Regions from separate parts of the Micromonospora sp. NPDC023644 genome, predicted to be linked through region 1. Evidence: riboswitches for the same ligand, from Rfam matches in the RefSeq annotation. Region 1 holds a riboswitch; each other region holds the start of a gene.

Region 1 (10,256 bases):
TCAGCGACAAGTGGGTGACGCTGGTCCTCGCCGCCCTCGCCGACGGGCCCCTGCGCTACAGCGACCTGAGCCGCACCATCCCCGGCGCCAGCCAGAAGATGCTGACCCAGACGCTGCGCAAGCTGGAACGCGACGGCCTGCTCACCCGCACCGTCACGCCGTCGGTGCCGGTGCGCGTCGATTACGGGATCACCGCGCTGGGCCGTACCCTGCTTCCGATCCAGCAGGCGATCAAGAACTGGGCCGAGACGCACATCGAGCAGGTTCATCGCGCCCGCGCCGCGTACGACCGCGGCGCCGCCGGCTGACCGTCGCGCTCCGCGTGGACGGGGTGTGGCCTGGGCGACACCGCCGGGCCACGCTTGTTGCATAAGACTGGCAATTGCGGAATGCTGGCGTTAGTGGCCGGCTGCCCCGGCGCGCGATGATCAAGCCATCGCCGGGGCGTCCGCCCGCTCGTGACCGTGGACCGCTGCGGGCACGGTCGGCCAGACCAGGACGCCGACCTGGCGTGACGCCGGGCGGTCGTGCGGAGAACAGACCCGGGAGCATGTGATGGGTACGCCTGTGTCCAAGCGCGTGACGGCGATCGCCGTCGCCGGGGTCCTCGCCGTGGCCGGTTGCTCCTCGCCGACGACCACGGCGACGGGCGCGGGCGGCACCGGCCCCCTCGTCGTGGCGACGGCGGGCGAGCCGGACGCGCTGAACCCGGTGCTGAACTACGGCGTCGACGGCAGCTCCCTGATCTTCGACGGGCTGGTCGCCCGCGACGCCCGCAACGAGCTGGTGCCGGCGCTGGCGCGGGAGCTGCCGACCGTGTCGGCGGACGGCAGGACCGTCACCGCGAGGCTGCGCGACGGCGTGCTGTTCCACGACGGCAGCCCGTTCACCGCACAGGACGTGGTCTTCACCTACCAGGCGGTGCTGAACCCGAAGGTCGACTCCACGCTCCGCTCCGACCTGGACATGCTCGCCTCGGTCACCGCGCCCGACCCGTCGACCGTGGTGTTCACGCTGAAGTACGCCTACGCGCCCTTCCCGCAGCGGCTGGCCCTGGGGATCGTGCCGGCGAAGGCCCTGGCCGGGCAGGACATCAACAAGGCCGAGTTCAACCGCAAGCCGGTGGGCACCGGCCCGTACCGCGTGACGTCGTGGACCCCGGGCGACCGGCTCGTGCTCGCGGCCAACGACAGCTACTGGGGCGGCAGGCCCGCCAACAGCGGCGTGGTGGTGGCGTTCGTCGCCGACGACAACGTACGCGCGCAGCGGATGCGGGCGGGGGAGTTCGACGCGGCGGAGCTGGCCCCGAAGCTGGCCACCGGGTTCGACGGGCAGGCCGGCTACCGGGTGCAGCGGGTGCCCACCGCCGACTACCGGGGCGTGATGCTGCCGATGGGCAACCCGGTCACCGCCGACCTCGCGGTGCGCCGGGCGCTGAACGCGGCGGTGGACCGCGCGGCGATGGTCACCGGCCTGCTCGGCGGGGCGGGCGAGCCGGCGTTCGGGCCGGTCCCGCCGACGTCGGAGTTCGCCGAGCCGACGATCGTCGGCAAGCCCGCCGCCGACCCGGCCGCCGCGACCGCCGCCCTCGACGCCGCCGGCTGGAAGCCGGGCCCGGACGGGATCCGCACCAAGGACGGCCGGCAGGCGGCGTTCACGCTCATGTACCCGGCCACCGACAGCCTCCGCAAGGAACTCGCCCTCGCGGTGACCGCCGACGCGAAGAAGGTCGGCATCAAGATCACCCCCGAGGGGCTGACCTGGGACGCGATCACCCCCCGGATGAAGAGCGACGCGCTCGTCATGGGCTATGGCACCCCGTACGACCCGGACTTCGTCTCCTACAAGCTCTTCGGCTCCGTCTTCGCCGGCCAGGGCTTCTTCAACCCCGGCTCCTACCGGTCGCCCGTGGTGGACAAGGCGTTGCAGGACGGCCGCGCCAACGCCGACCCGGCCACCCGCAGGGCCGCGTACGCCACGTTCCAGAAGCAGCTCGCCACCGACGTGCCGTGGGTGTTCCTCACCTACCTCCAGCACACCTACGTGGTGAAGGACGCGGTCGCCGGGGTGACCCCGCGGGTGGAGCCGCACGAGCACGACGTCGCCAGCAGCCTCTGGTGGAACATCCACACCTGGACGAGGAAGTCGTGACGACGCCCGCCCCGACGACCGCGCCGGCCCCGGCGAAGACCACGGCCCGACGCCGGACGCGCCGGATGGCCGGAGCCGGCAAGGTGGTCCGCCGGCGGCTGCTGGTGGCCGTGCCCATCCTCGCCGCCACCAGCGTCGGCATGTTCGCCCTCGGCGCGGCCTCGCCGATCGACCCCGCCCAGCAGTACGCGGGCGCGGCGGCGTTCACCACCAGCGAGGAGAACCTGGCGCAGATCCGCGCCAACTGGGGCGTCGACGACCCGCTGCCGGTGCAGTACCTGCGCTGGGTGGGCAACCTGCTCCAGGGGGACCTGGGCTGGTCCACCAGCCGCCACGAGCCGGTCACCTCCGTGCTCGCCGCCCGCGCCGGCTGGACCCTGCTGCTCGTCGGCGCCGCCCTCGCCCTCGTCCTCGTGGCGAGCCTGCTGCTGGGCACGCTGGCCGCGTACCGGCGCGGGGGCTGGTTCGACCGGGGGCTGCGCGCCACCGCGTACGCCGTGCAGTCGATGCCGGTGTTCTGGATCGGGCTGGCCGCGATCGCCCTGTTCGCCCTCACCCTCGGGTGGCTGCCGGCGGGTGGGCTCACCGACATCACCGCCACCGGCACCGACCCCGCCGACGTGGCCCGGCACCTGATCCTGCCGGTGGGCGTGCTGGCGATCGCCCAGACGCCGTGGTTCGTCCTGTTCATCCGGGACGCCGTCGCCGACAGCCTCCGCGACGACCACGTCCTCGCCGCCCGGGCCCGGGGCCTGCCCGGCCGCACCGTCCTGTTCGGCCACGCCCTGCGTACCGCGCTGCTGCCGTTCCTCACCCTCGTCGGCACCCACCTGCCGGAGCTCATCGGCGGCGCCGTCCTGGTGGAGACCGTGTTCTCCCTGCCCGGCCTCGGCGCGGTCACCGTCCAGGGCGCGCTGGGCAGCGACTTCCCGTTGCTGGCCGCCACCACCCTGGCCACCACCGTCGTGGTGCTGGCCGCGAACCTCGGCACCGACCTCGCCTACGCCGCCGCCGATCCCCGGGTACGCCTCGATGACTGACCTCGCCCTGCCCGTCCGGGTCCGACGGCCGAAGCCGCGTACGGGCCGGGTCGGTGCCGCCGTCGCCTGGACCGTGCTCGTCGGCGCGGGCCTGGCCTGCCTCCTCGCCCCCGTCCTCTGGCCGCTCGACGAGAGCGCGGTGGACCTGGCCAGCACCCGGCTCGCGCCCTCCTGGGCGCACCCGGCGGGCACCGACGACCTGGGCCGCGACGTGGCCCACCGCAGCCTCTACGGCCTGCGGGTCTCGCTGCTCGTCGGCGCGGTCGCCGCGCTCGTCGCCACCGTGATCGGCGGCCTCGTCGGCGCGGTGGCCGGCACCCTCGGCGGCTGGGTCGACCGGGTGCTGATGCGGGTGGTCGACACCATCGCGGCGCTGCCGCACCTGCTGCTGGGCATCTTCATCGTCGCGATGCTGCGGCCGAGCCTGGGCGCGGTGATCCTGTCGATCGGGCTGACGCACTGGCTCTCCACCGCCCGCATCGTCCGGTCCGAGCTGCTCAGCCTGCGCACCCGGCCGTTCATCGACGCCGCGATCTCCGGCGGCGCCAGCCGCGCCCGGGTGATCACCCGGCACCTGCTCCCGCACGTGCTGCCCCGGCTGGCGCTGGCCACCACGCTGATGGTGCCGCACGCCGTCTGGCACGAGACCGCGCTGTCCTTCCTCGGCCTCGGCCTGCCCCCGCACCTGGCCTCGATCGGTAACATGATCAACGACGGGCAGCGCTCCCTGCTCACCGGCGCCTGGTGGGCCAGCATCGTGCCCGGCCTGCTCCTCGTCGTCGTCACGCTGGCCCTGGCCGCCCTCACCGGCCGGTGGCGCGACCGCCTCGACCCGCGCGTACGAGCGGAGCTGAACCTGTGACCACCACCCGCGAGCCCACCGCCGGCACCGCCGCCCCTCCCGACCCCGCCGGTACCGTCGCGACGGCCGGCACCGCCGGGACGGTCGCCACGGCCGGCACCGCCGCCCCGGCGGACTCCGCCGGGACCGTGGCCACGGCCGACTCCGTCGGCACGGGCGGCACCGCCGCCGACGGTCGGCCCGGGCTGCTGGAGGTCGACGGGCTGACCGTCCGCTTCCAGCTCCGCGACGCCGTGGTGCAGGCCGTCACCGACCTGCACCTGACCGTCCACCCGGGCGAACTCCTGGCCGTGGTCGGGGAGTCCGGCTGCGGCAAGTCGGTCCTCGCGCACGCCCTGCTCGGCCTGCTCCCCGGCAACGCCGCCGTCACGGGCCACGCCCGCCTGCGCCCGCCCACCGGGGCGCAGACCGACCTGGTCGGCGCCTCCGAGCGTCACCTCGCCCGCGCCGTACGCGGCCGGGCGGTCGGGCTGGTGCCGCAGAGCCCCGCCACCGCGTTGACCCCCGTGCGGACGGGCCGGCGGCTGCTGGAGGAGACCCTGCGCGCCCACGGGCACACCCGGCGCGAGGCGCCCGCGGCGGCCGAGCGGGTCGCCGCCGACGTCGGCCTCGACCCCGCCGACCTCGACCGCTATCCCCACGAGCTCTCCGGCGGCATGGCCCAACGCCTGGCCACCGCCCTCGCGCTCGCCCCCGACCCGCCGCTGCTGCTCGCCGACGAGCCCACCACGGGCCTCGACCGACCCCTGGTCGACCACACCCTCGACCTGCTGCGCCGCCGCTGCGACGCCGGCGGCGCCGTCCTGCTCATCACCCACGACCTGGCCGCCGCCCGCCGGGTCGCCGACACCGTCGCCGTCATGTACGCCAGCCGGATCGTGGAACGACGGCCCACCGCGGAGTTGTTCGCGGCGCCCGCCCATCCCTACACCGCCGGCCTGCTCGACGCCCTGCCCGAACGGGCCTTCCGGCCGGTCCCCGGCCACCCGCCGATGCTCACCGACCTGCCCCCCGGCTGTGCCTTCGCCCCGCGCTGCGGCCGCGCCACCGACGTCTGCCGCACCCCGCCCGCGCCCTCGGCGGGCCCCCCGGGCCGGGTCGCCTGTCACCACCCGCTGACCCTGGGAGCGCCGGCATGACCAGCACCGCCGGAGCGCCGGCATGACCAGCACCGCGCTCGCCGCCCACCAGGTCACGGTCTCCTACGGCCGCCGGCGCGTCCTCGACGGCGTCGACCTGCGCGTCGCCCCCGGCGAGACGGTCGGCCTGCGCGGGCCCTCGGGCAGCGGCAAGTCCACCCTCGCCCGGGTCCTCGCCCTGCTGCACGCCCCCGAGGCCGGGCACGTCACCCTCGACGGCCACCGGGTGGCGGGCGCCCGGCACCGGCTGCCCGCCGCCGTCCGCACCCGCGTCGCGATCCTGTTCCAGAGCCCCCGCGCCGCCACCGACCCCCGGCTGGGCCTCGCCGACATCATCGCCGAACCGCTCCGCGCCACCGGCACACCCGAGGCGCAGGCGCGGGCCCGGGCGGCGGAGCTGGCCGACCTGGTCGGCCTCACGCCCGACCTGCTCGCCCGCCGCCCGCACGCGGTCAGCGACGGGCAGCTGCAACGCGCCTGCCTCGCCCGCGCGCTCGTGCACCGGCCGGACTACCTGCTCTGCGACGAGGCCACCGCCATGCTGGACGCCTCCACCCAGGCGCACCTCGCGGCCGTCGTCACCGACTACCAGCGGCAGCACGCCGCCGGGGTCCTGCTCATCACCCACGACCCGGCGCTGATGGCCCGCTGGGCCACCCGGGTGGTCGACCTGCCGACCCCGCCGCAGCCCTGACCGCCCCGGCGGAACGACCGTCCCTCATGGTGTTCGTCACCGTGACTTCCGGGCGGGCCGGCGGCTAGGGTGACGCTGCCGTGGTGTTCGGGAAGCCGGTGCAAGACCGGTGCGGCCCTCGCCACTGTGATCGGGAAGTTCGCGGCCCTCGTCGTAAGAGGTCACTGGGCGTCACACGCCTGGGAAGGCCGGCCACGGACGCACCTCCCGTCAGCCAGGAGACCGGCCACGGCACTGCGATGACCCGTCCACGAGGTGCTGGAAGGCGGTCCCGATGCGCGTGCGCGCTGTGCGGCCCACCCTGTCCCGGCGCGTTGCCGCGCCCCTGTCCGTCCTCGTCGTCCTGCTCGGCGGCTGCGCCACGGACGATCCGGCCACGACACCCCCGCCGTCCGCCGCCCCGGTCACGCTGACCAACTGCGGTACGCCGGTCACCGTCGCCGCCCCGCCCGAGCGGGCGGTGACCCTGAACCAGCCCGCCACCGAGATCATGCTGGCGCTCGGCCTGGCCGACCGGATGGCCGGCACGGCGTACCTGGACGACGCGATCCTGCCGGAGCACGCCGCCGCGTACGCCGCCGTGCCGGTGCTGTCGGACCGGTACCCGGCGAAGGAGAAGCTGCTGGAGGCGGCACCGGACTTCGTCTACGCCTCGTTCCACAGTGCCTTCGGCGACGAGGGCGTCGGCGACCGCGCCGCGCTCGCGGGACTCGGCATCGGCACGTACCTCTCGCCGGCCGGGTGCCCGAAGCGGCACCGGCCGGCGAAGCTGACCGTCGAGGACGTGTTCGCCGAGATCCGGGACGTGGCGGCCGTCTTCGGGGTGCCGGAGCGGGCCGAGCAGCTCATCGCCGACCAGCGGGCCCGGATCGCCACGGCCGCCGCCCGGATCGGCGGCGCGCGGGACGTGTCCGTGCTCTGGTGGGACGCCGGCACCGACGCCCCGAGCGTGGGCGCCTGCTGCGGCAGCCCTCAGATGATCATGTCGGCGGTCGGGGTGGGGAACGTGTTCGCCGACCTCAGCGGCGGCTGGGCCGACACCAGCTGGGAGGCGGTCGTCGACCGCGATCCCGACGTGATCGTGCTGGTCGACGCGGGCTGGGACGCGGCCGCCGCGAAGCGGGCCTTCCTCACCCGGCACCCCAGCCTGAAGGATTTGCCCGCGGTGGCCGGGCAGCGGTTCGTCGTCGTCCCGTTCTCGTCCACCTCCGCCGGGGTGCGCGTCGTGCTCGGCGTCGAGGCGCTCGCCGCGGGCGTGGCGCAGCTGCCCGCCGGGGCGGACCGCTGACCGCCGTGGCCGGCCGCGCCGCCCCCGGTCCGGCCCGCCGTACCGCCCCCGCCGGGGCCCGCGCGGCCCACCCGGTCGGCCTGGCGGCGCTGCTGGTGGCGTTGCTGGCCGGGCTGGTCGTGTCGATCGGCGCGGCCGTCACCGTAGGTCCGGCCGACATTCCTCTGTCGACGGTCTGGTCGGTCGTGGCCGACCGCCTGGGGCTCCCGCACGCCGAGGTGCCGCTGCTGCGCGAGCACATCGTCTGGCGGCTGCGCCTGCCCCGGGTGCTCGGGGCCGCCGCGGTGGGAGGCGGGCTGGCGGCCGCCGGCGCCGTGATGCAGACCGTCACCCGCAACCCGCTGGCCGACCCGTACCTGCTCGGGGTCTCCTCCGGGGCGTCGCTCGGCGCGGTCGCGGTCCTCGTCCTGGGCTTCGGCGGCGGGGTCGCCGCGCTCACCGGGGGCGCCTTCGCCGGGGCGCTGGCCGCGTTCGTGGTCGTCGCCGCGGTGGCCGGTCGGCAGGCCGCCCTGGCCCCCACCCGGGTGGTGCTGGCGGGCGTGGCCGTCGCGCAGCTCTGCGGGGCGGCGACCTCGTTCGTCATCATCTGGGTCGCCGACCCGCACGCCACCCAGAGCATCACCTTCTGGCTCTCCGGTTCGCTGGCCCGCGTCGACTGGGCCGCCCTGGCCTGGGCCGCGCCGGTCCTGGCCGCCGTGCTCGCCCTGGTGGCGGCGTACGCCCGCACGCTCAACGCGTTCGCCTTCGGCGAGGACGCCGCCGCGACCCTCGGCGTCCCCGTCACCCGGGTCCGATGGCTGCTGCTGGTCGCCACCGCGCTGCTCACCGCGGCGCTGGTCGCCGTCAGCGGCGCGGTGGGCTTCGTCGGGCTGATCCTGCCGCACGCCGCCCGGTTCCTCACCGGGGCGGACCACCGGCGCCTGCTGCCCGTCGTCGTCCTTGCCGGCGCGATCTTCCTGGTCTGGGTGGACACCGCCGCGCGGACCCTCTTCGCGCCCCGGGAGCTGCCGGTCGGCGTGCTGACGGCCCTGCTCGGCGTGCCCGCCTTCGTGGTGCTGCTGCACCGGCGGAAGGTGCGTGGCTGATGCTCACCGTAACCGGCGTCTCCTCGTCCGTCGCGGCCCGGCGGATCCTCGACGACGTCACCTGCGCGGTGCCGCCCGGCAGCCTCGTCGGGCTGCTCGGCCCCAACGGCTGCGGCAAGACCACCCTGCTGCGGATCGTCGCCCGGCTCGCCGCGCCGGACGCCGGGCTGGTCACGGTCGCCGGCGACGACGTCGCCACCCTGCCCCGGGCCACGCTGGCCCGCCGTGCCGCGCTGCTCGCCCAGCACGCCGACACAGACTTGGACCTCACCGTCGGCGAGGTGGTGCTGCTCGGCCGTACGCCCCATCGCGGCTCGCGCTGGTCCGACAGCGCCGCCGACCGCGCCGCCGCGGCGGACGCGCTGGCCCGGGTGGACCTGGACGGGTACGCCGACCGCCGCTGGCACACCCTCTCCGGTGGCGAGCGGCAGCGGGTGCAGCTGGCCCGCGCCCTGGCCCAGCAGCCGCTGCTGCTGTTGCTCGACGAGCCCACCAACCACCTCGACATCGGCCACCAGCTGCACCTGCTGCACCTGGTCCGCCGCTCCGGGGTCACCACCCTGGCCGCGCTGCACGACCTCAACCTGGCCGCCATGTTCTGCGACGCGGTGGTCGTCCTGGCCGCCGGGCGGGTCGTCGCCGCCGGCACGCCCGCCGAGGTCCTCACCCCCGGGCTGCTCGCCGACGTCTACGGGGTGCGGGCCGACGTCGTGGCGCACCCGGCCACCGGAGGGCCCGCCATCACCTACCACCCGCCCGCGCCATGACCGTCGCACCGGGGTGCCTCGTCACCGTCTGCCGCGACTGCTGCTGCGGCAGCGCCCGCAAGCACCCGTCCGTCGACCACGACGCGCAGCTGCGGCGGCTGCGCGCCGGGCTGCCTTCACCGCACCGGGTACGGATCAGCGCCTGTCTCGACCTCTGCGCGCAGTCCAACCTGGTCGTCGTGCACCCCACCCCGGCGGCACGCCGCGCCGGCGCGCGGCCGGTCTGGTTCGGCCTGGTCCTGGACGACGCCGTCGTCGACGACATCGCTGGATGGGTCCGGGCCGGCGGGCCGGGCGTGGCGCCGCTGCCCGCCGCGCTGGAGCTGTCGGTGGTGGCCCCGGCGTTCGACCCCGGCCGGTGAGGCACCCTCAGGCGGTCCCCGCCGCACCGGCCCGACCGTCGCCGGTCCCCGCCGCCGGGCCGCCGTCACCGGTCGGGCCGTCACCGGTCGGGCCGTTGCCCACCCGGGCGTCGTCGGCGCGGTCGGGGGCGGTGGGACCGGCGCGGCCGGCGGCGGCGAGGAAGGCGTTGTAGCGGGCCAGGTCGTCCGGCTCGCCGCTGGCCTCGGCGCGCGCGGCGGCCCGGTCGAGGCGGGCCTGTTCCCGCCCGTCGGCGCGGATCCACTGGCGGACCAGCACGACCAGGACGACCGCGGCGGGGATCTCCCCGAACGCCCAGGCGATGCCCGCGCCCAGCTTCTGGTCCTCGATCAGCGACGACGCCCAGTCGGGGTGGACGGCGACGTACCAGTCCGGGGCGATGAGGGTGGTGGTCTGCATCAGCACGAGGCCGAAGAAGCCGTGCGCCATCATCGACGCGAGGTGGATGATCACCAGGAGGGGGTGGGCGAGCCTCGGCCGGCCCGGGTCGACCCCGATGAGCACCCAGAACAGCAGGTACCCGGCGACCACGAAGTGGGTGAGCATCGCCAGGTGGCCGAGGTGGGAGCGCATCAGCGTGCCGAGCAGGTCGCTCAGGTAGAGGCCGAAGAGGCTGCCGGCGTAGATGCCCAGCGCGACCAGGGGATGGGTGAGCAGCCTCGCGGGGCGGCTGTGCAGCGCCAGCAGCAGCCACTCCCGGGCGCCGCGGACCTGCGGGTCGGCGGGGCGACGCAGCGCGCGCAGCGCGAGGGTGACCGGGGCGCCGCCGACGAGCAGGATCGGCACCAGCATCGACAGCACCATGTGCTGCACCATGTGGGCGCTGAACAGCACGTACGCGTAGCGGGC
Region 2 (10,256 bases), on a different contig from region 1:
GCCGGGTCGGCGTCGGCGGCGAGCCGCCGGCGGACCACCTCGACGCGTACGGCCGGGTCGCGGCTCGCCCCGACCTCCACGGTCAGCCCGAACCGGTCCAGCAGCTGCGGGCGCAGCTCCCCCTCCTCCGGATTCATCGTGCCGACCAGCAGGAACCGGGACGCGTGGCTGACCGAGACGCCCTCGCGCTCCACGTGGCAGCGGCCCATGGCGGCGGCGTCGAGGAGCAGGTCGACCAGGTGGTCGTGGAGCAGGTTGACCTCGTCGACGTAGAGCACCCCGCGGTGGGCGGCGGCGAGCAGGCCCGGCTCGAAGGCGCGCACGCCCTCGCCGAGCGCCTTCTCCAGGTCGAGCGAGCCGACCACCCGGTCCTCGGCCGCGCCGACCGGCAGCTCCACCAGCCGGGCGGGCCACCGCTCGGCGGGCGGGGCGGCCGGGTGCGGGCCGTCCGGGCAGGACGGGTCGGGGGCGGTGGGGTCGCAGGCGAAGCGGCAGCCGGCCACCCGGTCGACCGGCGGCAGCAGCGCCGCGAGCGCCCGTACGGCGGTCGACTTGGCGGTGCCCTTCTCGCCGCGTACCAGCACCCCGCCGATCGCCGGGGAGACGGCGTTGAGCAGCAGGGCCAGCCGCATGTCGTCCATGCCGAGCACCGCGCTGAACGGGTAGGTGGTCATGAGCGCTCCTCCAGGTCGCCCTCGCTGGCCAGGTACGTCTCGCGGAGCCGGTCCAGGGTGGCCGGCTCGGGCTCGGCCCACAGGCCCCGGTCGGCCGCCTCCAGCAGCCGCTCGGTGATGCCGCGCAGCGCCCACGGGTTGGACCGCTCCAGGAACTCCCGCGTGGTGTCGTCGAAGACGTACGCGGCGGTCAGGTGCTCGTACATCCAGTCGTCGACGACGCCGGCCGTGGCGTCGTAGCCGAACAGGTAGTCGACGGTGGCCGCCAGCTCGAAGGCGCCCTTGTAGCCGTGCCGGCGCATCGCGGCGATCCACTTCGGATTGACCACCCGGGCCCGGAACACCCGCCGGGTCTCCTCGCCGAGGGTGCGGGTGCGCACGTCGTGCGGCATCGCCGAGTCCCCCACGTACGCGGCCGGGGCGGCGCCGGTGAGGTGACGGACCATCGCCACCATCCCGCCGTGGTACTGGAAGTAGTCGTCGGAGTCGACGATGTCGTGCTCGCGGGTGTCCTGGTTCTTCACCGCCACGGCGATCCGGGCGAAGGAGCGTTCCATGTCGGCGCGCGCCTCCCGCCCGTCCAGCCCCCGGCCGTACGCGTAGCCGCCCCAGACGGCGTACACCTCGGCGAGGTCGGCGTCGCTGCGCCAGTTGCGGGCGTCGATCAGCGGCAGCAGCCCGGCCCCGTACGCGCCCGGCTTGGAGCCGAAGACGCGGGCCGTGGCCCGCCGCTCGTCGCCGTGCTCGGCGAGGTCGGCGGCGACGTGCGCGCGCACGAAGTTCTCCTCGGCGGGCTCGTCCAGGGCGGCCACCAGCCGCACCGCGTCGTCGATGAGCGCGACCACGTGCGGGAAGGCGTCGCGGAAGAAACCGGAGATGCGCACGGTGACGTCGACCCGGGGGCGGCCCAGCTCCGCCGTCGGCACCACCTCGACGCCGGTGACCCGGCGGGACCGGTCGTCCCACGTCGGGCGGCAGCCGAGCAGGGCGAGGACCTCGGCGATGTCGTCGCCCTGGGTGCGCATGGCGCTGGTGCCCCAGACGGTGAGCCCGACCGAGCGGGGGTACTCCCCGGTGTCGGCGAGGTGCCGGGCGAGCAGCGAGTCGGCCAGGGCCACGCCGACGTCCCAGGCGTTGCGGCTGGGGATGGCCTTCGGGTCGACGGAGTAGAAGTTCCGGCCGGTGGGGAGCACGTTGACCAGGCCCCGGGTGGGCGAGCCGGACGGGCCGGGCGGCACGAACCGCCCGTCGAGCGCGCCCACCACCCGGTCGATCTCGTCGGTCGTGCGGTCCAGGCGGGGCACCAGCTCGGTGGCGGCGAAGCGGAGCACCGCGGCGGCGTCCGGCACGGCCCGCCCGGCCACCTCCTCGACCACCGCGTCGACGGCGTCGGCGTCCCAGCCGAGGGTCTCCATGCCGACGACCAGCCGGCGGGCCAGGGCCTCGATCAGGTCGACCGCGTCGGCGGCGGTGACGCCCGGCCCGTCCACGGTCTCGGTCAGCGCCTCGGGCACGGCCAGCCGCTCCCCCGGGGCGGCGAGCAGCGCCTGCTCGTCCAGCCCGTACGCGGCAGCCAGCGCCTGCCGCAGGCCGGGCAGCGCGCGGGCGCCGCCCCAGACCTGCGGGGCGCGCAGCACGGCGAGCACGAGGTTGACCCGGGGCTCGCCGGTGGGCACGGCGGCGAGGATGTGCAGGCCGTCGCGGATCTGCACGTCCTTGACCTCGCACAGGTAGCCGTCGAGGTGCAGCACGAAGTCGTCGAAGTCGTCGGCGTCGGGCATCCGCTCGGTGTGCAGGTCGTGGTGCAGCTCGGCGGCGCGCACCAGGTCCCAGATCTGGGCCCGCACGGTCGGCACCTTGGCCGGGTCGAGCGCCTGCACGGTGGCGTACTCGTCGAGCAGCTGCTCCAGCTTCGCCAGCTCGCCGTACGTCTCGGCGCGGGCCATCGGCGGCACGAGGTGGTCGACGACCACGGCGTGCGCGCGCCGCTTGGCCTGCGTGCCCTCGCCGGGGTCGTTGACGATGAACGGGTAGACCAGCGGCAGGTCGCCCAGGACGGCGTCGGGGGCGCAGTCGGCGGCCAGCCCGAGGCCCTTGCCGGGCAGCCATTCCAGGGTGCCGTGCTTGCCCAGGTGCACCACGGCGTCGGCGCCGAACCCGCCGTCGGCGGCGGGCGCGGCCAGCCAGCGGTACGCGGCCAGGTAGTGGTGGCTGGGCGGCAGGTCCGGGTCGTGGTAGATGGCGATCGGGTTCTCCCCGAAGCCGCGCGGCGGCTGGATCAGCAGCACCACGTTGCCGAAGCGCAGCCCGGCGAGCACGATGTCGCCGCCGTCGGTGTAGAGCCCGCCGGGCGGCTCGCCCCAGTGGGCGAGCATCCGTTCCCGCAGCTCCGCCGGCACCTGCGCGAACCAGCGCCGGTACGTCTCCCCCGGCACCCGCGCCTCGGCGGCGCCGAGCTGTTCCGGGGTGAGCCACTCGACGTCGTGGCCGCCGGCGGCGATGAGGGCGTGGATGAGCGCGTCGCCGTCGTCGGGCACCGGGGCGTCGCCGAGGTCGTAGCCGGCGTCGGCTAGGGCGGCGAGCAGCCGGACCGCCGAGGCGGGGGTGTCCAGGCCGACGGCGTTGCCGACCCGGGAGTGCTTCGTCGGGTACGAGCTGAGCACGACCGCGAGCCGCTTGTCGGCCTGGGGCACGTGCCGCAGCCGGGCGTGCCGCACGGCGATGCCGGCCACCCGGGCGGCCCGTTCCGGGTCGGCCGCGTACGTGGACAGCCCGTCGGCGTCGATCTTCTTGAACGAGAACGGCACGGTGACGATCCGGCCGTCGAACTCGGGGATCGCCACCTGCATCGCGGCGTCCAGCGGGGACAGCCCGGCGTCGCTGGCGGCCCACTGCTCGCGGGTGCTGGTCAGGCAGAGCGCCTGGATCACCGGCACGTCCAGGGCGGCGAGCGCGCCCACGTCCCAGGCGTCCTCGTCGCCCCCGCCGGAGGCGTCGGCGGCGACCGTGCCGCCGGCGGCGAGCACGGTGACCAGCAGGGCGTCGCAGCGGGCGAAGAGCCCGAGCGGCCCCGCGCCGGCGGTGAGGCCGCGCAGCGAGCCGCAGTAGATGGGCAGCGGGTCGCCGCCGGCCGCGTCGACCGCGTCGGCGAGGACGTCGACGAACCCGGTGTTGCCGGCGAGGGCGTGCGCCCGGTAGAAGACGATCCCGACGGTCGGCCGGTCCGGCCGCGCGGGCCGCTCGCCGTGGATGCCGTACGTCGGGGTGGGCGCGGGCGGGTCGAACCCCTCGCCGGTGAGCAGCACCGTGTCGGAGAGGAACCGGGCGAGCTGGGCGAGGTTCTCCGGCCCGCCCTCGACCAGGTAGGCCAGGGCCTGGGTGGCCACCCCGGAGGCCACGGTGGAGGCCGCCATCAGCTCCGCGTCCGGCACGTTCTCGCCGCCGAGCACGACCGTCGGCACGCCGGAGGCCAGCACCGCGGCCAGCCCGTCCGGCCACGCCTGCCGGCCGCCGAGCAGGCGTACGACGGCGAGGTCGACGCCGTCGAGCAGCGCGGGCACGGCGTCGGCGGCGACCCGGGCCGGGTTGGCGAGCCGGTAGTCGGCGTCGCTGGCGCGGGCGGCGAGCAGGTCGGTGTCGGCGGTGGACAGCAGCAGGATGCGCACGGGCGGCTCCGGAGAGTGACACCCGGGTCGGCGCGGGGCCGATCGGGCGATGCGGGGGTGGGCGCGGTTCAGCGGTGCAGGCGGGCCGGGATACGGCTCAGCGGTGGGCCGGCGGGGTGGCGCGGCCCGGTGCGGGCGTCAGGAAGGGGCGACGCGGGCGCGGCCCGCGGCAGAGCAACCGGCGGCGGGCACGACACGGCCGACGGCGGGCAGGCCGCAGCTCACGGCGAGGCCGAAGATGGGCACGGCGTGGCCGGACGGGGCTGCGAAACGGCGGCTGCTCACCGGCGCGCTGCCGCGCCGGGGCACGATGCGACGATGATCGTCGATGGCGGAGACGCGGTGCGTCATCGGGTCCTCCTCGGGTGTCCACGCCCTGGGGTCACTCCCGACGGCCGAAGTATCCTGGCTCCCGGATCGACGCTCTCCCCCGGCCTTCCAACCGCACACACACGGCCGTGACTCGCGAGGGGGGATCGCTCCCCGGTGACAGTGGCGGGACCGCGCCGGAATCGCACCGGCTTCCTTCACTGCCGTCAGGCCGCGAATGCTGCCACACCCCGGGGCCGCCGGTCAACGCCACCCCGTCCGGCCAGCGACCCGCCGCCCCGATCGACGAGAAACGATGGGATGATCCATTCGGGCGGGCTTTTGGCATTGTCGTCGGCCGATGCGACGTCGAGGTCTCCGAATGCGCGGGCGGTGGCCCCGAAACGCGCCCGGGGCCGACCCGTCCGGCAGCCGCCTGCGTCCCGGCACCCGCGTACCGTCGCCCTTCTCCAGCAGGCACGTTCCGGCGAACGGGAACCGCCCTTTCCCGCCCGACGTGCCGGCGGAGCGTTCACCACGGTCGACGTCACCTCACCGGTCGGCGGGCCCCGATTCGTGGCCCACGATCACCAGTCGCGCCCGGTCACGGATGGAGAGCATCGTCAGCAACCGGCCGATGCGCGGCCCCACGGTGCCCCGGCTGAGGCGCGGGTGCCGCTCGATCCCGGTGTCGGACATCCCAGGAATGATCACCGTCAACACCTCCCGTTCCCGCCGGGTCACCCCGTCGAGCCGGCCGGGACCCGCCGCGCCGCCGGCACCCGGGCGCACTCGGCGATGAGCCGACGGGTGACGCTCGAAGCCGGCAGCGCCTCGCCGTCGCCGGCCCCACGGCGCGCGGGCGTCCTTCCCCGTCAGGCCGGGTCGCCCGGCGCGGTAGGGCGCGACGCGGCCCACCAGGCGGCGGTCGCGGTGACCGCCACCATCGCGCTGAACAGGAAGGGTGCCCGCATGCCCAGGGCGGTGGCCAGCGCCCCGCCGGCGAGCGCCCCGAGCGCGGCGCAGCCGTAGGAGAGCATCCGGGAGGCGGCGACCACCCGACCGAGCAGGTCGCCGGGCACGAGGCGGTGCCGGACCGACAGCGCGGCCACGTTGAGGACCGCGAACGACGCGCTGGTGGTGACGACGACGACCGTTGCGGCGATCCGGTGCGGCGCGACGGCCAGGAGGGCCGGCGTCCCGGCCGTGACCGCCATCGACCAGGCCAGCACGGGACGATGCCGGAACCGGCCGATCAGCCGGTCGGCGACGAGGGAGCCGGCGAGCCCGCCGGCCGCGCCGGTCGCCAACAGCAGACCGAAGCCGAGCGGGCCGAGACCGAGGCTCTGCCGCGCGTACAGCACGAAGATCGCGAACCAGGCGCTGTCCGCGGCGGCGACTGCCGCACCGACGACCACGAGCGTACGGAGCACGGGTTGCCGGACCAGCCACCGCAGCCCGGCGAGCGCCCCGCGCCTCGCCGGGTCGGCGGCAAGGCTCCGCCCGTCCGCGTCGGCACCCGAGAGTCCCGGGCCGGGGCGGGCGAGACTCAGCGGCAGGGACAGCACGAGCATGACGGCCAGCGCGAGCGAGGCGCCGTTGACGGCGAAGGGCAGCGCCGCACCGATGACGAACAGCATCGCCCCGACCGGCGGACCGACGAACTCGTTGCCCACGATCTCACCCGCCACCAGACGACCGTTGGCCCGCTCGAGCTGGGCGTCGTCCACCAGACGGGGGATCACGGTCTGGGCGGTGGTGTCGCGCAGGGTCTCGCCGACACCGAGCAGGAAGGCGGCGGCGACCACGAGCGCGACCGAGGCCACGCCCGTCGCGACGGCCACGGCCACCGCCGCCAGCACCACGACGCGGCCGGCGTCGGCGGCGGCGATCAGCGCACGGGCCGCGCGGCGGTCGGCCAGCGCGCCGGCCAGCAGGCCGGTGACCAGCCACGGCAGGAACTGCGCCGCGGCCACTGCGGCGACCGCCACCGGGTTGTCGCTCAGCGCGGCGGCGAGCAGTGGAAAGGCGGCCACCCGGATGCCGTCGCCGAGGTTGGCCAGCGCAGCGGCGGTCCAGAACGTCCAGAAGGGACGGCCCAGGGACCGGGACCGATCAGCCATGCAGGGCACCATATCGCCCTCGATCGGCGGGCGGCGGACCCGTCAGCGGGCGCGACGCTCCGGGTGGGCGCGGTTCCAGGCGCGCATCCGCTCCGGGTAGCCGGTGCGGGCGGCCTCGTACAGCGGCACGGCGTGCCTGCGGGCGATCGTCCCGGCGGCGCGCGGCGAGCCGGTGCGGCGGCGGATCCACTCGCCGTCGTGGGCGATCGCGACCACGGTGGTGTCGGTCGCCGTGGTCTCCGGCTCCAGGTAGAACTCCACGCCCCGGCGGCTGGCGACGAACGCCTCCAGCGCGGCCAGGTCCTCGCGGGTCGCCTCCCGGTCGAGCTTCGTGGGGGTCGCGTCGGTGACGCGCGACCGTCGACTGAACCAGCCCATCCCCCGCTCTCCTCTCCTGGGCGTCCTCCCAGTGCAGCACCGTTTCCTGCGAGGCGGCTGCGAACGGGGTGTGAGTGCCCTGCCAGGGGTGGCGTCAGCGGGCCGGCGGGCGGGTGGCCGGCGGGCGGGTGGCCGGCGGGCGGGTGGCCGGCACCAGGGCGAGGGTGGGCAGCAGCAGCACCGGCACGACGAGCAGGGCGTGCAGCGTACCGACGCGGTCGCCGAGCAGGCCGAGCAGCGGCGGGCCGGCGAGGAAGGCCGTGTAGCCGATCACGGCGACCACGCTGACCCGGGCCGGCGCCCGACGCTCGTCGTCGGCCGCCGCGCTCATCCCGACCGGGAAGCCCAGCGACGCGCCGAGCCCCCAGAGCGCGACGCCGGCGACCGCCACCGGTCCGGAGTCGGCGAGCACCGCCACGCCCGCGCCGACGGTGGCGAGCAGGATCGTGGCCGACAGGACGCGCACCCGCCCCCACCGGTCCAGCGCGACGGTGCCCGCGGTGCGGCCCAGCGTCATGCCGACGACGAAGACGCCGAAGACCGCCGCCCCGGCCGCCTCGCTGAGGTCGTGGCCGTCGATGAACGCGACGGCCAGCCAGTCGTTGGCGCTGCCCTCGGCGAACGCCGACACCAGCACCAGCAGCCCGACGAGCAGGGTGCGCGGCTCCCGCCAGGCGGCCAGCAAATCGCGGCGGCGCTCGGCCGGGGCGGCCGACGCGGAGGCGGTGCCGCCCTCGGCCGCCGGCAGGAACGACCGGACGGCCAGCAGCGTACCGAGCAGCACCACCGCCGCCAGGGCGGCGAGGTGCGCGGCGACCGGCACGTCGAGGCGGGCCGCCCCGGCGCCGAGCCCGGCGCCGGCCACGGACCCGAGGCTCCACGCCGCGTGGAAGCGGGGCATGACCGTACGCCCCAGCCGTCGCTCGACCGCCGCGCCCTCGACGTTCATCGCGACGTCGCAGATGCCGGAGCCGTAGCCGAGGGCGCACAGTCCCACCGCCACCCCGGCCAGGGATCCGGCCAGGGCGGCGACCCCGGTCACGGTCAGCCCGGCCGCGACGACCACGGTGGAGAGGGCGACCGTGCGGGCCGACCCGAGCCGCTGGGCCACCAGGCCGGCGGTGGGCATCGCGAGCAGCGCGCCGACGGACATGGCGAGCAGGAGCAGCCCGAGCCGGCCCGCGCTGAGCCCGAGCGCGTCGCGGGCGGCGGGCACCCGGGAGAACCAGGTGGCCACCGCCAGTCCGTTGAGCGCGAACACCACGGCCACGCCGGTGCGGGCGGCCAGCACCGCCCGGGGTACGGCCGGGATCGGCGCGGCGGGCGGGGCGGCGGTGTGGCTCACGACGGCGGTCCTCTCGCCTCGGGTCGGCTGCCGCCCGATCACACCCCTGAGAGCGCTCTCAGAGCAACCCGACCGCACCCCTTACCGTCGGCGCGCCGAAGGGGGATGATTCGGGTCGACCGTCCACGCGCGGCGGCCGACCACGGGGAGGACCGGGATGACGACGACACACCGACCACCGACCCTGGAGGACGTCGCCCGGGCGGCGGGGGTCTCCCGGGCCACCGCGTCGCGGGTGATCGCCGGCACGGGCTACGCCTCCCCCGCCGCGCGCGAGCGGGTGAACGTCGCCGCCGACCGGCTCGGCTACGCGCCGAACCTGGCCGCCCGCGCCCTGGTCCGGGGCACCGGCGTCCGGCTGGTGGTGGCGGTGACCGGCACCGCCGCGACGGTCCTCGACGACCCGTACGTCCACCGGGTGCTCGGCGCGTGCGCCCGGGTCTGCGCGCCGCACGGGCTCGGGGTGACGCTGCACTGGCTGCCCACCCGGACGCCCGGCGAGGTGCGCCGGCTGGCCGAGGACCGCGGCGTCGGCGGGATCATCCTGATCAACACCACCGAGGCGGTGCTGGCCGCCGTCCCGGCGGGGCTGCGCGGCCGGGTGGCCTCGATCGGCATCGGCTCCGCCCTCGTCCCGGCCTTTGACGTCGACAACGGCGGCGGCACCGGGGCCGTGGTCCGGCACCTGTACGCCACCGGGCGCCGCCGCATCGCCATGGTGACCGGGCCCCGCTGGCTGTCCTGCGCCGGTCGCTCGGTCGGCGCGTACCGGCGGCTGGTGCGCGACGCCGCCCTGCCGGAGCGGCTGGTGCCGGGGGACTTCAGCGCGGAGCGCGGCCGGGCGGCGGCCCGGGAGGTGCTGGCGCGCTGGCCGGACACGGACGCGATCGTCGGCAGCAGCGACGCGACCGCGCTCGGGGTGATCGACCAGTTGCGCGGCGACGGCGTCCAGGTTCCCGGCGACGTCGCGGTGACCGGCTTCGACGACATCCCGCTCGCCGCGATGACCACCCCCGCGCTGACCACGGCGACCCACCCGGTGACGCAGATCGCCACGGCGGCGGCGACGGCCGTGCTGGACGGGCGGCCGGTCCCGCCGGCGACGATGTTCCCGTCCCGGCTGGTCCGCCGGGTGAGCGGATGAGCCGCCCGGGAAGAGGGAGGCACGCCGGTGCAGGGGCCACGCCAGCCCGAGGCCGCCCCGGTGGGATTGGTCGACGGGCTGGCGGGTAACCGCCCGCGCATGCCCGCCCAGGACGAGGAGCGGTGATCCCGTGGCCGAACCCGCCCCGCCGCACCGGCAGCCGGAGGAGAACTCCCGGCACGGCCGCCTCAGGGCCCGTCCGGCGCCGCCGACCGCCCTGGCCGCCGCCGGGCTGGCGTCGCTGACCGACCCGCGGGGCGCCCCGCTGGCGATGGTGTACGCCCCGCCGCCGGTCGACGGCCCGCCGTACCGGCTGGTGCTGCTCCTGCACGGCGCGGGCGGCTCGGCCCGGCAGGGGCTGGACCTGCTGCTTCCGGTAGCCGACGCGCACCGGCTGCTGCTGGTCGCCCCGAAGGCGGTGGCGAGCAGCTGGGACCTCATCGTCGAGGGCTTCGGGGCGGACGTCCGACGCATCGACGAGCTGCTGGCCACGGCCTTCGCCGGCTACCCCGTGGCGCGGGTGGCGTTCGGCGGGTTCTCCGACGGCGCGTCGTACGCCCTCTCCCTGGGCCTGACCAGCGGCGACCTGGTCGACGCGGTGGTGGCCTTCTCCCCCGG
Region 3 (10,256 bases), on a different contig from region 1:
ACGGTCACCGTCGACCGGGTGGTGCTCAAGCTGCCGCCGTCGTCGGCGTGGCAGACCCGTACCCAGACGCTGTCGGTGCTCGGCTCCACCACCGGCTCGTCGTTCACCACCCTCAAGGCGTCCGGCGGCCACACCTTCGACCCGGCCACCGGCAACACCGTGACCGTCAGCTTCGCCGCGACCAGCACCCGGTACGTGCGGGTGCAGGTCACCGGCAACACCGGCTGGCCGGCCGCCCAACTCTCCGAGGTCGAGGTCTACGGTGCCGCCGGCAACCCCGACACCCAGGCGCCCAGCGTCCCCGGGAACCTGGGGTACACCCAGCCCGCCAGCGGGCAGATCCGGCTGACCTGGTCCGCGTCCACGGACAACGTCGGGGTGACCGGATACGACGTCTACGCCAACGGCGCACTGCGCGCCAGCGTCAACGGCTCCACGCTGACGTACACCGACAGCCAGCCGAACAGCGCCACGGTCTCGTACCACGTCCGGGCCCGGGACGCGGCCGGCAACCAGTCGGCGAACAGCAACACCGTGACCCGGACCGGCACCGGCACCCCGCCGGTCGGCAGCAACCTGGCGGTCGGCAAGCCGATCACCGCCTCCGGGCACGTGCACACGTTCGTGGCCACCAACGCCAACGACAACAACGTGGCCACCTACTGGGAGGGCAACGGCAACCCGAGCACGTTGACCGTGCAGCTCGGGGCCAACGCCAGCCTCAGCCAGGTCGTGCTGAAGCTGAACCCCGACTCGGCCTGGGGGGCGCGTACCCAGAACATCACCGTGCTCGGCCGGGACCAGGGCTCCTCGACCTTCACCACCCTGGTCGGTGCGGCGAACTACAGCTTCAGCCCGGCCAGCGGCAACACCGTGACCATCCCGGTCTCCGGCGCGGCGGCCGACGTGCGGCTCTCGATCGCCTCGAACACCGGCGCCCCGGCCGGGCAGGTCGCCGAGTTCCAGGTCATCGGCACCCCGGCGCCCAACCCGGACCTGACCGTGACCGGCATGTCGTTCAGCCCGTCCGCGCCCGTGGAGACGAGCGCCGTCACGCTCTCCGCCACCGTCCGCAACGCCGGCTCGGCGGCCTCCGGCGCCACCAACGTCAACTTCTACCTCGGCACCAACCGGGTGGGCACCGCGCCGGTCGGCGGCCTGGCGGCCGGCGCCTCGGCCACGGTGTCGGCGAACATCGGCACCCGGGACGCGGGCAGCTACCCGCTGAGCGCGAAGGTCGACGAGTCCAACACCGTCGTCGAGCAGGACGACACCAACAACAGCTACACCAACCCGAGCCGGCTGGTGGTCAGCCCGGTCGCCAGCTCCGACCTGGTCGCCGCCGCGGTCGCCTGGTCGCCGGGCACCCCGGCGGCCGGCAACACGGTCACCTTCTCGGTGTCGATCCGCAACGCCGGCAGCATCGCCTCCGCTTCCGGCGCGCACGGCATCACGCTCACCGTGCTCAACGAGGCGGGCACGGTCGTGCGTACCCTGACCGGCTCCTACTCCGGTGTGATCAACGCCGGGGCCACGGTCGGCCCGGTCAACCTGGGCACCTGGACCGCCGCGAACGGCAAGTACACCGTCCGGGTGGTGCTCGCGGCCGACGGCAACGAGCTGCCGGTCAAGCAGGCCAACAACACCAGCGACCGCGCGCTCTTCGTGGGGCGCGGCGCCAACATGCCGTACGACATGTACGAGGCCGAGGACGGCGTGGTCGGCGGCGGCGCGAGCGTCGTCGGGCCGAACCGCACCGTCGGCGACCTCGCCGGTGAGGCGTCCGGCCGGCGGGCGGTGACCCTCAACTCGACCGGCAGCTACGTCGAGTGGACCACCCGGGCCAGCACCAACACCCTGGTCACCCGCTTCTCCATCCCGGACGCCCCGGGCGGCGGCGGGATCAACTCGACGCTGAACGTCTACGTCAACGGCGCGTTCCACAAGGCGATCGACCTGACGTCCCGGTACGTCTGGCTCTACGGCAACGAGGCCAGCCCGGGCAACTCGCCGAGCGCGGGCGCACCGCGGCACATCTACGACGAGGCCAACGTCATGCTCAACGGCACCGTGCCGGCGGGCAGCAGGATCCGCCTCCAGAAGGACCCGGCCAACACCACCACGTACGCGATCGACTTCATCAACACCGAGCAGGTGGCCCCGATCGCCAACCCGGACCCGGCGCGCTACGTCACGCCGACCGGCTTCGGTCACTCCGACGTGCAGAACGCCCTGGACCGGGTGCGGATGGACACCACCGGCAACCTCGTCGGGGTGTACCTGCCGGCCGGCAACTACACCACCGCGTCGAAGTTCCAGGTGTACGGCAAGGCGGTCAAGGTGACCGGGGCCGGACCCTGGTACACCCGGTTCAACGCGCCCTCCGGCCAGGACAACACCGACATCGGCTTCCGGGCCGAGAACTCGGCGGCCGGGTCGTCCTTCGCGAACTTCGCCTACTTCGGCAACTACACGTCGCGGATCGACGGGCCGGGCAAGGTGTTCGACTTCTCCAACGTGTCGAACATCGTGATCGACAACATCTGGAACGAGCACATGGTGTGCCTCTACTGGGGCGCGAACACGGACTACATGACGATCAAGAACTCCCGGATCCGGAACATGTTCGCCGACGGCATCAACATGACCAACGGGAGCACCAACAACCTGGTCAGCAACAACGACGCCCGGGCCACCGGCGACGACAGCTTCGCGCTCTTCTCGGCGATCGACGCGGGCGGCGCGGACATGAAGGACAACGTCTACGAGAACCTGACCTCGACCCTGACCTGGCGGGCCGCCGGCGTCGCGGTCTACGGCGGCTACGGCAACACGTTCCGCAACATCTACATCGCGGACACGCTGGTCTACTCCGGCATCACCATCAGCTCGCTCGACTTCGGCTACCCGATGAACGGCTTCGGCGCCAGCCCGCCCACCCGGTTCGAGAACATCTCGATCGTCCGGGCCGGTGGGCACTTCTGGGGCGCGCAGACCTTCCCGGCGATCTGGGTCTTCTCCGCCTCGAAGGTGTTCCAGGGCATCCGGGTCAGCGACGTCGACATCGTCGACCCGACCTACAGCGGCATCATGTTCCAGACCAACTACGTCGGGGGGCAGCCGCAGTTCCCCATCACCGACACGGTCTTCACCAACGTCTCCATCAGCGGCGCCCGCAAGAGCGGTGACGCCTACGACGCGAAGTCCGGCTTCGGCATCTGGGCCAACCAGATGCCGGAGGCGGGGCAGGGGCCGGCCGTCGGCTCGGTCACCTTCAACAACCTCCGCCTGAGCAACAACGCGGTGGACATCCAGAACACCACCTCGACGTTCACCATCAACCGCTACTGACCCACCCCCGGCCGCCCGAGCGGCGGCCGGTCTCCCGAGCGGTGGGGGGGGGGCCCCCGGCCGCGGGGCCCCCCCCCCCCCCCCCCCGGGCGGGCGCCCCCGGCGGGCCCCCCGCCCCCGCCGGCGCCCCCCCCCCCCCCCCGCCCCCCCCCCCCGCCCGGCCCGTCGGGGCCTTCCGTCCCGTCGGCAGGCCGGGGCGCCAGGCCGGTCGGGCCTGCGCCCGGTCAGTGGGCCGGGGCGCCGTGCCGACCGGCGCCGGCGGCGAACCGGGCCGCCCCCGCCGCCGCGTCGGCGGCCAGCGACTCCATCCCGTACGCCAGCTCGACCTCCAGCGCCGCCGGTTCCGGCAGGCCGGCGCCGGCGAGCAGCGCCGCCCGGTCGTTGCGCAGGCAGGTCTGCGGGTGCCGGGCGAGCTCGGCGGCCAGCCGCTCGGCCGCCGCCCGGGACTCACCCGGCGCGACCAGCCGGTTCACCAACCCCATGCCGTACGCCTCCTCGGCCGGCACCGGACGGCCGGTGAGGATCAGGTCCATCGCCCGGCTCTCGCCGATCAGCCGGGGCAGCCGGACCGTGCCCCCGTCGACCAGCGGCACCCCCCAGCGGCGGCAGAACACCCCGAGCACCGCGTCGGACTCGGCGACCCGCAGGTCGCACCAGAGCGCCAGTTCCAACCCGCCGGCCACCGCGTGACCGGAGATCGCGGCGATCACCGGCTTGCTGAGCGTCATCCGGGTCGGGCCCATCGGGCCGTCCCCCTGCGCCTCGACCCGGTTGCCGCTCGGTGTGCCGATGGCCTTCAGGTCGGCCCCGGCGCAGAACGTGCCGCCGGCCCCCCAGAGCACGGCCACCGAGGCGTCGGGGTCGGCCTCGAAGGCGCGGAACGCGTCGGCCAGCGCCCGGGCCGTCGGCCCGTCGACCGCGTTGCGGGCCGCCGGCCGGTCCAGGATCACCGTGGTCACCGCCGCGGCGCGTTCGACGCGTACCCCCATTCCGACAGCATGCCTTCGGCGGTGCCGGCGGCGCCAGGGGTGTCAGCGCGGGTCGGGGCGGCCCGGGCGGACCAGGGTGGCGCCCAGCGCGGCGCCGACCACGCAGGCCACGCCGGCCGCCTGCGGCCAGGCCAGCAGCTCGCCGAGCAGGACCAGCCCGACCAGCGCCCCGATCGCCGGTTCCAGGCTGAGCAGGATCGCGAAGACCCGGGCCGGCATCCGCCGCAGCGCCGCCATCTCCGCCGAGTACGGCAGCACCGACGACAGCAGCGCCACCGCCGCGCCCAGCGCGAGGGTCCACGGGTCGAGCAGCGCCGTGCCGCTGCCGGCCATCCCGAACGGCAGCACGGCCAGCGCGGCGACGGCCATCCCCAGCGCGAGGCCCCGGCTGCCCGACACCCTGGCGCTGACCGCCTTGCCGAGCAGCACGTAGCCCGCCCAGCCGACCGCGACGGCCACGCAGCACAGCAGCCCCACCCGGTCCACCCCGGTCCCGCCGAGCCCGCTGATCAGCAGCACCCCGCCGCCGGCCAGCGCCGCCCACGCCACGTCGACGAGCCGGCGGCTGCCGGCGAGCGACACCAGCAGCGGCCCGGCGAAGCCGATGGTGACCGCGACGCCCAGCGGCACCCGTTCCAGGGCCGCGTAGAAGGCGAGGTTCATCACCGCCAGGGCCAGCCCGAACGCCCCGACCAGGCCGGCGGTGCGCCAGCCCAGGCGCAGCCCCGGCCGGACCAGGACCAGCAGGATGAGGGCGGCGAAGCCGAGCCGCAGCGTGGTCGTGCCGCCGGCGCTGGTGCTGCCGAAGAGCTGCTTGGCGACGGCCGCCCCGACCTGGGTGGAGAGCATGCCGAGCAGCATCAGCAGCGGGGGCGGCACGGCCCGGGGCTGCCCCAGCGCGACGGTCAGTCTGGTCGCCGGCCGGGCGGCTGGCAGCGGGCGGGAGGAGAGTGCGTACACCCGGACCACAGTGGCCGGGGACGGGGCGGCCCGCGACCGGATTTCCACGCCCGCCGGACCGGGGCGGGCCGGGCGGCGCTAGCATCCCCGACGGCACGATCATGTGAGGTGCCCCGCGCGAGCGGGGAGAATCGGGAAGCCGGTGCGAATCCGGCACGGGCCCGCCGCGGTGACCGGGGAGCCACCGTCCACGCGTACGCGCAGCCACTGGCCCGCCCGGGCCGGGAAGGCGGACGGCCAGGCGTCGATCCGGGAGTCCGAAGACCGGCCTCGCGTCCGGTGCCCGCGTCCGACGTGGCGCGGGCCGAGCGCAGCGGGAGCCTGCCTTGGATCTGTACGACGTCATCTACCGCCGCCGGGACGTACGCGCCCAGTTCACCGGGGCGCCGGTGCCCGAGGAGACGCTGCACCGGGTGCTGGCGGCGGCGCACGCCGCGCCGAGCGTCGGCTACTCGCAGCCCTGGGACTTCGTCCTGGTGCGCGACCCGGAGCTGCGCCGCCGTTTCCACGAGCACGTCCACACCGAGCGGGACGCCTTCGCCGCGACGCTCGACGGGGAGGCGGCCGAACGGTTCGCCCGCATCAAGATCGACGGCGTCCTGGAGTCGACCCTGTCGGTGGTGGTCACCCACGACCAGGCCCGGGGCGGCCCCGCCGTGCTCGGCCGGCACGCCATCGCCGACACCGGGCTCTACTCGACCTGCCTCGCCATCCAGAACCTCTGGCTCGCCGCCACCGCCGAAGGGCTCGGGGTGGGCTGGGTGTCGTTCTACCGGGAGCCGTGGCTCGCCGACCTGCTCGACATCCCCGACGGGATCCGGCCGGTGGCGTGGCTCTGCCTCGGGCCGGTCACCCACTTCGAGTCCGTACCCGACCTGGCCCGGCACGGCTGGCGGCAGAAGCGCCCACTGGTCGAGGCGATCCACCACGACCGCTGGACGGCGCCGGAGGGCTGACCGGTCGGCCGGGATCGCAGGGCTGACCGGGCAGCCCGCCTGCGTCGCAGGGCTGACCGGCCGGAGGGCGCCGGAGGCTGACCGGTCGGCCGGCGTCGGTGTGGCGGGTCCGCGAGCGCGGCGGGGCGGTGCCCGGGGCGTCCCGTTACGGGTCGGCGGGGGCCTCGTCACGTACCGCTGCGGATCCGTCACGGCCGACCGGTTTGCGACGGCTCCTGCCGGGAAGTCGGTACGGGTGCGAGCACTCTTGACGAAGATCGAGCAGGCATCCGGCCTGGACCGGGTCGGCGACCGGTTGCAGCGCGCCGTCCAGGCCACCCTCCGACCACAGCGGGTCCGCGACCTGCTGCACGGCGTCTGGCTGGGCCACCCGCTGCACCCGGCGATGGTGCAGGTGCCGGTCGGCGCGTGGATCAGTACCGCCGTGCTGGACCTGATGCCGGGGCAGCGCCGGGCCGCCACCACGCTGTGCGCGGTGGGCACCGTCAGCGCCCTCCCGGCCGCGGTCGCCGGCCTCAACGACTGGGCGGCACTGGCTCGCGACCAGCGCCGGATCGGCCTGGTGCACGCCGCGTCCAACAGCGTCGGCCTGGCGTTCTACGCCGGCTCGGTGGCCGCCCGGATGACCGGCCGGCACAACCTCGGCCGTACGCTCGGTTTCCTCGGGCTCAGCGCCGCCAGCATGGGCGCGTACCTCGGCGGGCACCTGGCGTACAAGCAGGGCGCGCAGGTGAACCAGAGCATCTCCGAGCTGCACCGGATGAGCGACGGCTGGCACTCCATCGCGGACATGTCCGCCCTGCCGGAGCGCCAGCTGATCACCCGGGAGGTCGACGACGTCTCGGTGATCCTCTACCGGCACGGCGACGAGGTCACCGTGATGCTGGAACGCTGCCCGCACCAGAGCGGTCCGCTGGGCGAGGGCGAGGTGCAGAAGATCGACGGGCACGACTGCGTGGTCTGTCCGTGGCACGGCAGCGCGTTCCGCCTCAACGGCGGCGAGGTCGTGCACGGCCCGTCCGGCAACGACCAGCAGGTCCTGCCGACCCGCGTCGTCAACGGCGTCCTGGAGACCCGCCTCCCCTGACCGCACGCCACCCGCCCTGCCGGCCCTCGTGCCTTCCGGCCTCCGTGCCTGCCGGCCGCCGTGCCTTCCGGCTTTCCGGCTTTCCGACTGCCGTGCCTGCCGGCCGCCGTGCCTTCCGGCTTTCCGGCTTTCCGACTGCCGTGCCTGCCGGCCGCCGTGCCTTCCGGCACTCCGCTGTCGATCAAGAGGTTTGGGTCGAGTTCGATCTCCCTGGAATGACTAAACCTCTTGATCACCGAGGCGGTGTCGGTGTCGGTGGGGTGCGGGGCGGTGGTGGGGTCAGGGGCGGCGGTGGCGGCCGATCGGGGTGTCGCGGGGCGAGCCCGGGTGGGCCCGGTCGTGGCCGGTCAGTCCGCGCTCGTGGGTGCCAGCGCCGGGTGCCGTGGCGGTGCCGGGGACGGTCGTGCCCGCGCGACCGTGGCCGGTGGGGTGCCCAGAGCCCCGACCGATCGGGCGTGCGGTGTCGTGGGTGCCGGTGTCCTGATTGCCACGGTCGGCCGCGGTCGCGCTGCCGCGTGGGGTGGTGCCGGTGTCCCGGTAACCCGCGCCGCGCCCGCTCGTGGTGGTGCCACCGCGCGTTGCGGTGCCCCGGCGGGCGGCGGCCGTGGTCCGGGCCCCGCCGGCCGGCACGTGGCCCGGGCGGCGGCGTAGGCCCAGGACCGCGCCGATCTGCGCGCCGACGATGCTCGCCACCGCCAGGACGGCGGAGACCGCTAGGGGTCGGTTCACCCGATCGGGCTCGCCGGCCCGGGCGGCTCCCACCGTCACCGTCGGGGCCTGACCGGCGTCCGTCTCCGCCGGTGGCGGCACCGGGGCCTCCGCCGCCGGCGGGGGCGGCGTCGCCCGCCCGGGAGCGGCCTGGCCGGGCGCCGGCTGCGGGGCCGGTCGGGCGGGCGCGGGCGGGGTCGGGCGGGCGACGAGGCGGCCGGTGGCGTGCCGGCGGGCACCCCGGTCCTCGGCGTCCCCGGGAAGCCTCAGCAGCTGACCCGGGTGGATCCGGTCGGGGTCGCCGAGCCGGTTCAGCTCGGCCAGCTCCCGGTAGTCGGCGAACTCGTCCAGGTAGCGCTGCGCGACGGCGCCCAGGTGGTCGCCCCTGGCCACCCGGTAGACCGCGCCGCCCTCGTCCGGAGCGGCCGGAGCGGCGGAGGCGGTCGAGGCGGGCCGGGCTACCGGAACAGCCGTCGGGGCGGACGGGGCGGCCGAGAGTGGTCGCGCGGCCTGAGCGGCCGAGGCGGACCAGGTGTACGCGACCGGGGCGGACCGGGCGGCCTCCGTACCGGTCGTCTGCGCGGACGCGGCCGGTGCCGCCGGCAGGGCGTACGGGCCGGCGACCGCCGTCGCCGCGCTCGCCGCCGGGCTGGCCGCGAGGATCAGCGCGACCGAACCGACCAGCGCGGCGGCGGCCCGCTGCTGGCGACTCATCCCCGGCAGCCGGGGCGCGGGCCGGCGCAGCGCCTGGGCGCAGAGCTCGACCAGCACGGAGAAGGCGAACGTGGCCCAGCCGAACCAGCCGGCCAGCGCCAGGGCCCGCAGGAAGAGCCGCCCGTCGTCGCGGCTGGTCAGCGTCGAGCCGATCTCCGCGACGGTGGGCAGGTGGTCGGGCAACGGGTTGCCGGCCAGGGCGAGCAGCGCCACTGGCGCGCCGGCCAGCACCGCGCAGAGCACGACCAGCGCGCCGAACCCGGTCAGGATGCGTCCGGTCCGTCGTACGGCGGAACGCCCCGATGCGGCCATGGCTGCCTTCCCTTCCTACGGTGCCCCGGTGAGCGGCCGCGCGGTCGCCTCGCCGGAGACGGTGACGGTCTCGTCGAAGCCGAACAGGCCGAGCATGGATCTGTGGTGCGTGACGGTGACGCGTACGCGGACCCGGGTCTCCCCGTCGACGACCGGGAAGCTGACGGTGTGGCCGGCGGCACCGGCGGCGGCGAGGTAGTCCGCGACGGCCTGGCGGGCCTGAGGGCGGTCGATTCGGGGCGGCCCGCCCGCGATGGCGGTGGCCCGGTCGATGGCCTGGCCGCCGGCGCGGGCGGCCTCGGCCGCGAGGTTGTCGGCCCGCTGCAGCGTGCGCAGTTGGCCCGCGCCGTCGAAGGCCATGCCGATGACGGCGAGGACGCCGGTCATCGCCACCGCGAGGAAGATGCTCACCCGGCCCTGGTCGCGCCGGCCGGCGACGGCGGTCATCCCCGGCTCCGGTAGCGGTCCAGCGGCGACGTGAAGCTCGCCGACACGCGCTTGCCGGCGGGCATCGCCGGCAGGACGGACAGGCGCAGGTCCTCGTAGGAGACCGTGCACGCGATCCGGACGGTGACCGAGGCCTCCCGCCCGGCCGGGCTGCGGAACGCCGCGTCGAAGCTGGTGGGGGCGCCGCCCACCGCGCCGCTGAACGTCACCTCGGGAGTGCCGGCGCAGTTCAGGCCGCGCCAGTCGAGCTGCCGGCGGGCCGCGTCCCGGGCCTCGGCGCGGGCGGTGCGGGCGTCCCGGGAGATCGAGGCGGCGCGGGCGGCGTCGTGGGCGGCGGCGTCGATCGCCTCGGCCGCCACGGCGGTACGTCCGGCGACGCCCGCCAGCACGATCAGCGCGATGAAGGCCGGGGCGAGCACCGCCACCTCGATCGAGACCGAGCCCCGCTCGGCGGTACGGCTCACGGCGTGGTCCACCGTTCGACGGTTCCGTGGGCGGTCTGGCGCACCGGGAAGCTGACCCCGGGGACGACCGACAGGGACCGCCCGCGCACCGTGCAGGTCACCTCGGTCGCCGTGGTCTGGCAGCTCGGGGCGGGATCGTCCCAGCCGACGAGCCAGCCGCCGGCGGCCCGCAGGAACCGGGTGGCCCGGGCCTCGCCGGCCCCGGCCGGCGCCTGGTGCAGCCGCTGCGCGTTGACCGCGCTCTGCGCGGCGTTGAGCGCGGTGGAGC

The links. Region 1 has a riboswitch for cobalamin ahead of AB0G08_RS10750 (ABC transporter substrate-binding protein). Riboswitches for the same ligand answer to the same signal wherever they lie in the genome.
Region 2: another riboswitch for cobalamin. It lies ahead of AB0G08_RS25870 (hypothetical protein); the one in region 1 lies ahead of AB0G08_RS10750 (ABC transporter substrate-binding protein).
Region 3: another riboswitch for cobalamin. It lies ahead of bluB (5,6-dimethylbenzimidazole synthase); the one in region 1 lies ahead of AB0G08_RS10750 (ABC transporter substrate-binding protein).

What each region holds. Positions count from the first base shown of each region.
Region 1 covers NZ_JBFABA010000010.1:44,778-55,033, reverse strand. Annotated here, with positions in the region: gene AB0G08_RS10780 (helix-turn-helix domain-containing protein) at 1-308, shown strand, start outside; gene AB0G08_RS10775 (ABC transporter substrate-binding protein) at 556-2,151, shown strand; gene AB0G08_RS10770 (ABC transporter permease) at 2,148-3,191, shown strand; gene AB0G08_RS10765 (ABC transporter permease) at 3,184-4,053, shown strand; gene AB0G08_RS10760 (ABC transporter ATP-binding protein) at 4,050-5,192, shown strand; gene AB0G08_RS10755 (ATP-binding cassette domain-containing protein) at 5,215-5,886, shown strand; cobalamin riboswitch at 5,951-6,132, shown strand; gene AB0G08_RS10750 (ABC transporter substrate-binding protein) at 6,161-7,174, shown strand; gene AB0G08_RS10745 (iron chelate uptake ABC transporter family permease subunit) at 7,180-8,259, shown strand; gene AB0G08_RS10740 (ABC transporter ATP-binding protein) at 8,259-9,026, shown strand; gene AB0G08_RS10735 (hypothetical protein) at 9,023-9,388, shown strand; gene AB0G08_RS10730 (bifunctional copper resistance protein CopD/cytochrome c oxidase assembly protein) at 9,396-10,256, opposite strand, start outside.
Region 2 covers NZ_JBFABA010000053.1:28,504-38,759, reverse strand. Annotated here, with positions in the region: partial or broken gene AB0G08_RS25880 (ATP-binding protein) at 1-674, opposite strand, end outside; gene cobN (cobaltochelatase subunit CobN) at 671-4,339, opposite strand; gene AB0G08_RS25870 (hypothetical protein) at 4,478-4,690, opposite strand; cobalamin riboswitch at 4,738-4,867, opposite strand; gene AB0G08_RS25865 (hypothetical protein) at 5,201-5,347, opposite strand; gene AB0G08_RS25860 (MFS transporter) at 5,524-6,783, opposite strand; gene AB0G08_RS25855 (hypothetical protein) at 6,814-7,149, opposite strand; gene AB0G08_RS25850 (MFS transporter) at 7,244-8,494, opposite strand; gene AB0G08_RS25845 (LacI family DNA-binding transcriptional regulator) at 8,652-9,638, shown strand; gene AB0G08_RS25840 (phospholipase) at 9,769-10,256, shown strand, end outside.
Region 3 covers NZ_JBFABA010000017.1:23,503-33,758, forward strand. Annotated here, with positions in the region: gene AB0G08_RS15480 (discoidin domain-containing protein) at 1-3,351, shown strand, start outside; gene AB0G08_RS15485 (crotonase/enoyl-CoA hydratase family protein) at 3,576-4,340, opposite strand; gene AB0G08_RS15490 (EamA family transporter) at 4,383-5,300, opposite strand; cobalamin riboswitch at 5,390-5,588, shown strand; gene bluB (5,6-dimethylbenzimidazole synthase) at 5,627-6,256, shown strand; gene AB0G08_RS15500 (Rieske 2Fe-2S domain-containing protein) at 6,492-7,343, shown strand; partial or broken gene AB0G08_RS15505 (LysM peptidoglycan-binding domain-containing protein) at 7,962-9,077, opposite strand; gene AB0G08_RS15510 (hypothetical protein) at 9,093-9,524, opposite strand; gene AB0G08_RS15515 (TadE/TadG family type IV pilus assembly protein) at 9,521-10,000, opposite strand; gene AB0G08_RS15520 (TadE family protein) at 9,985-10,256, opposite strand, start outside.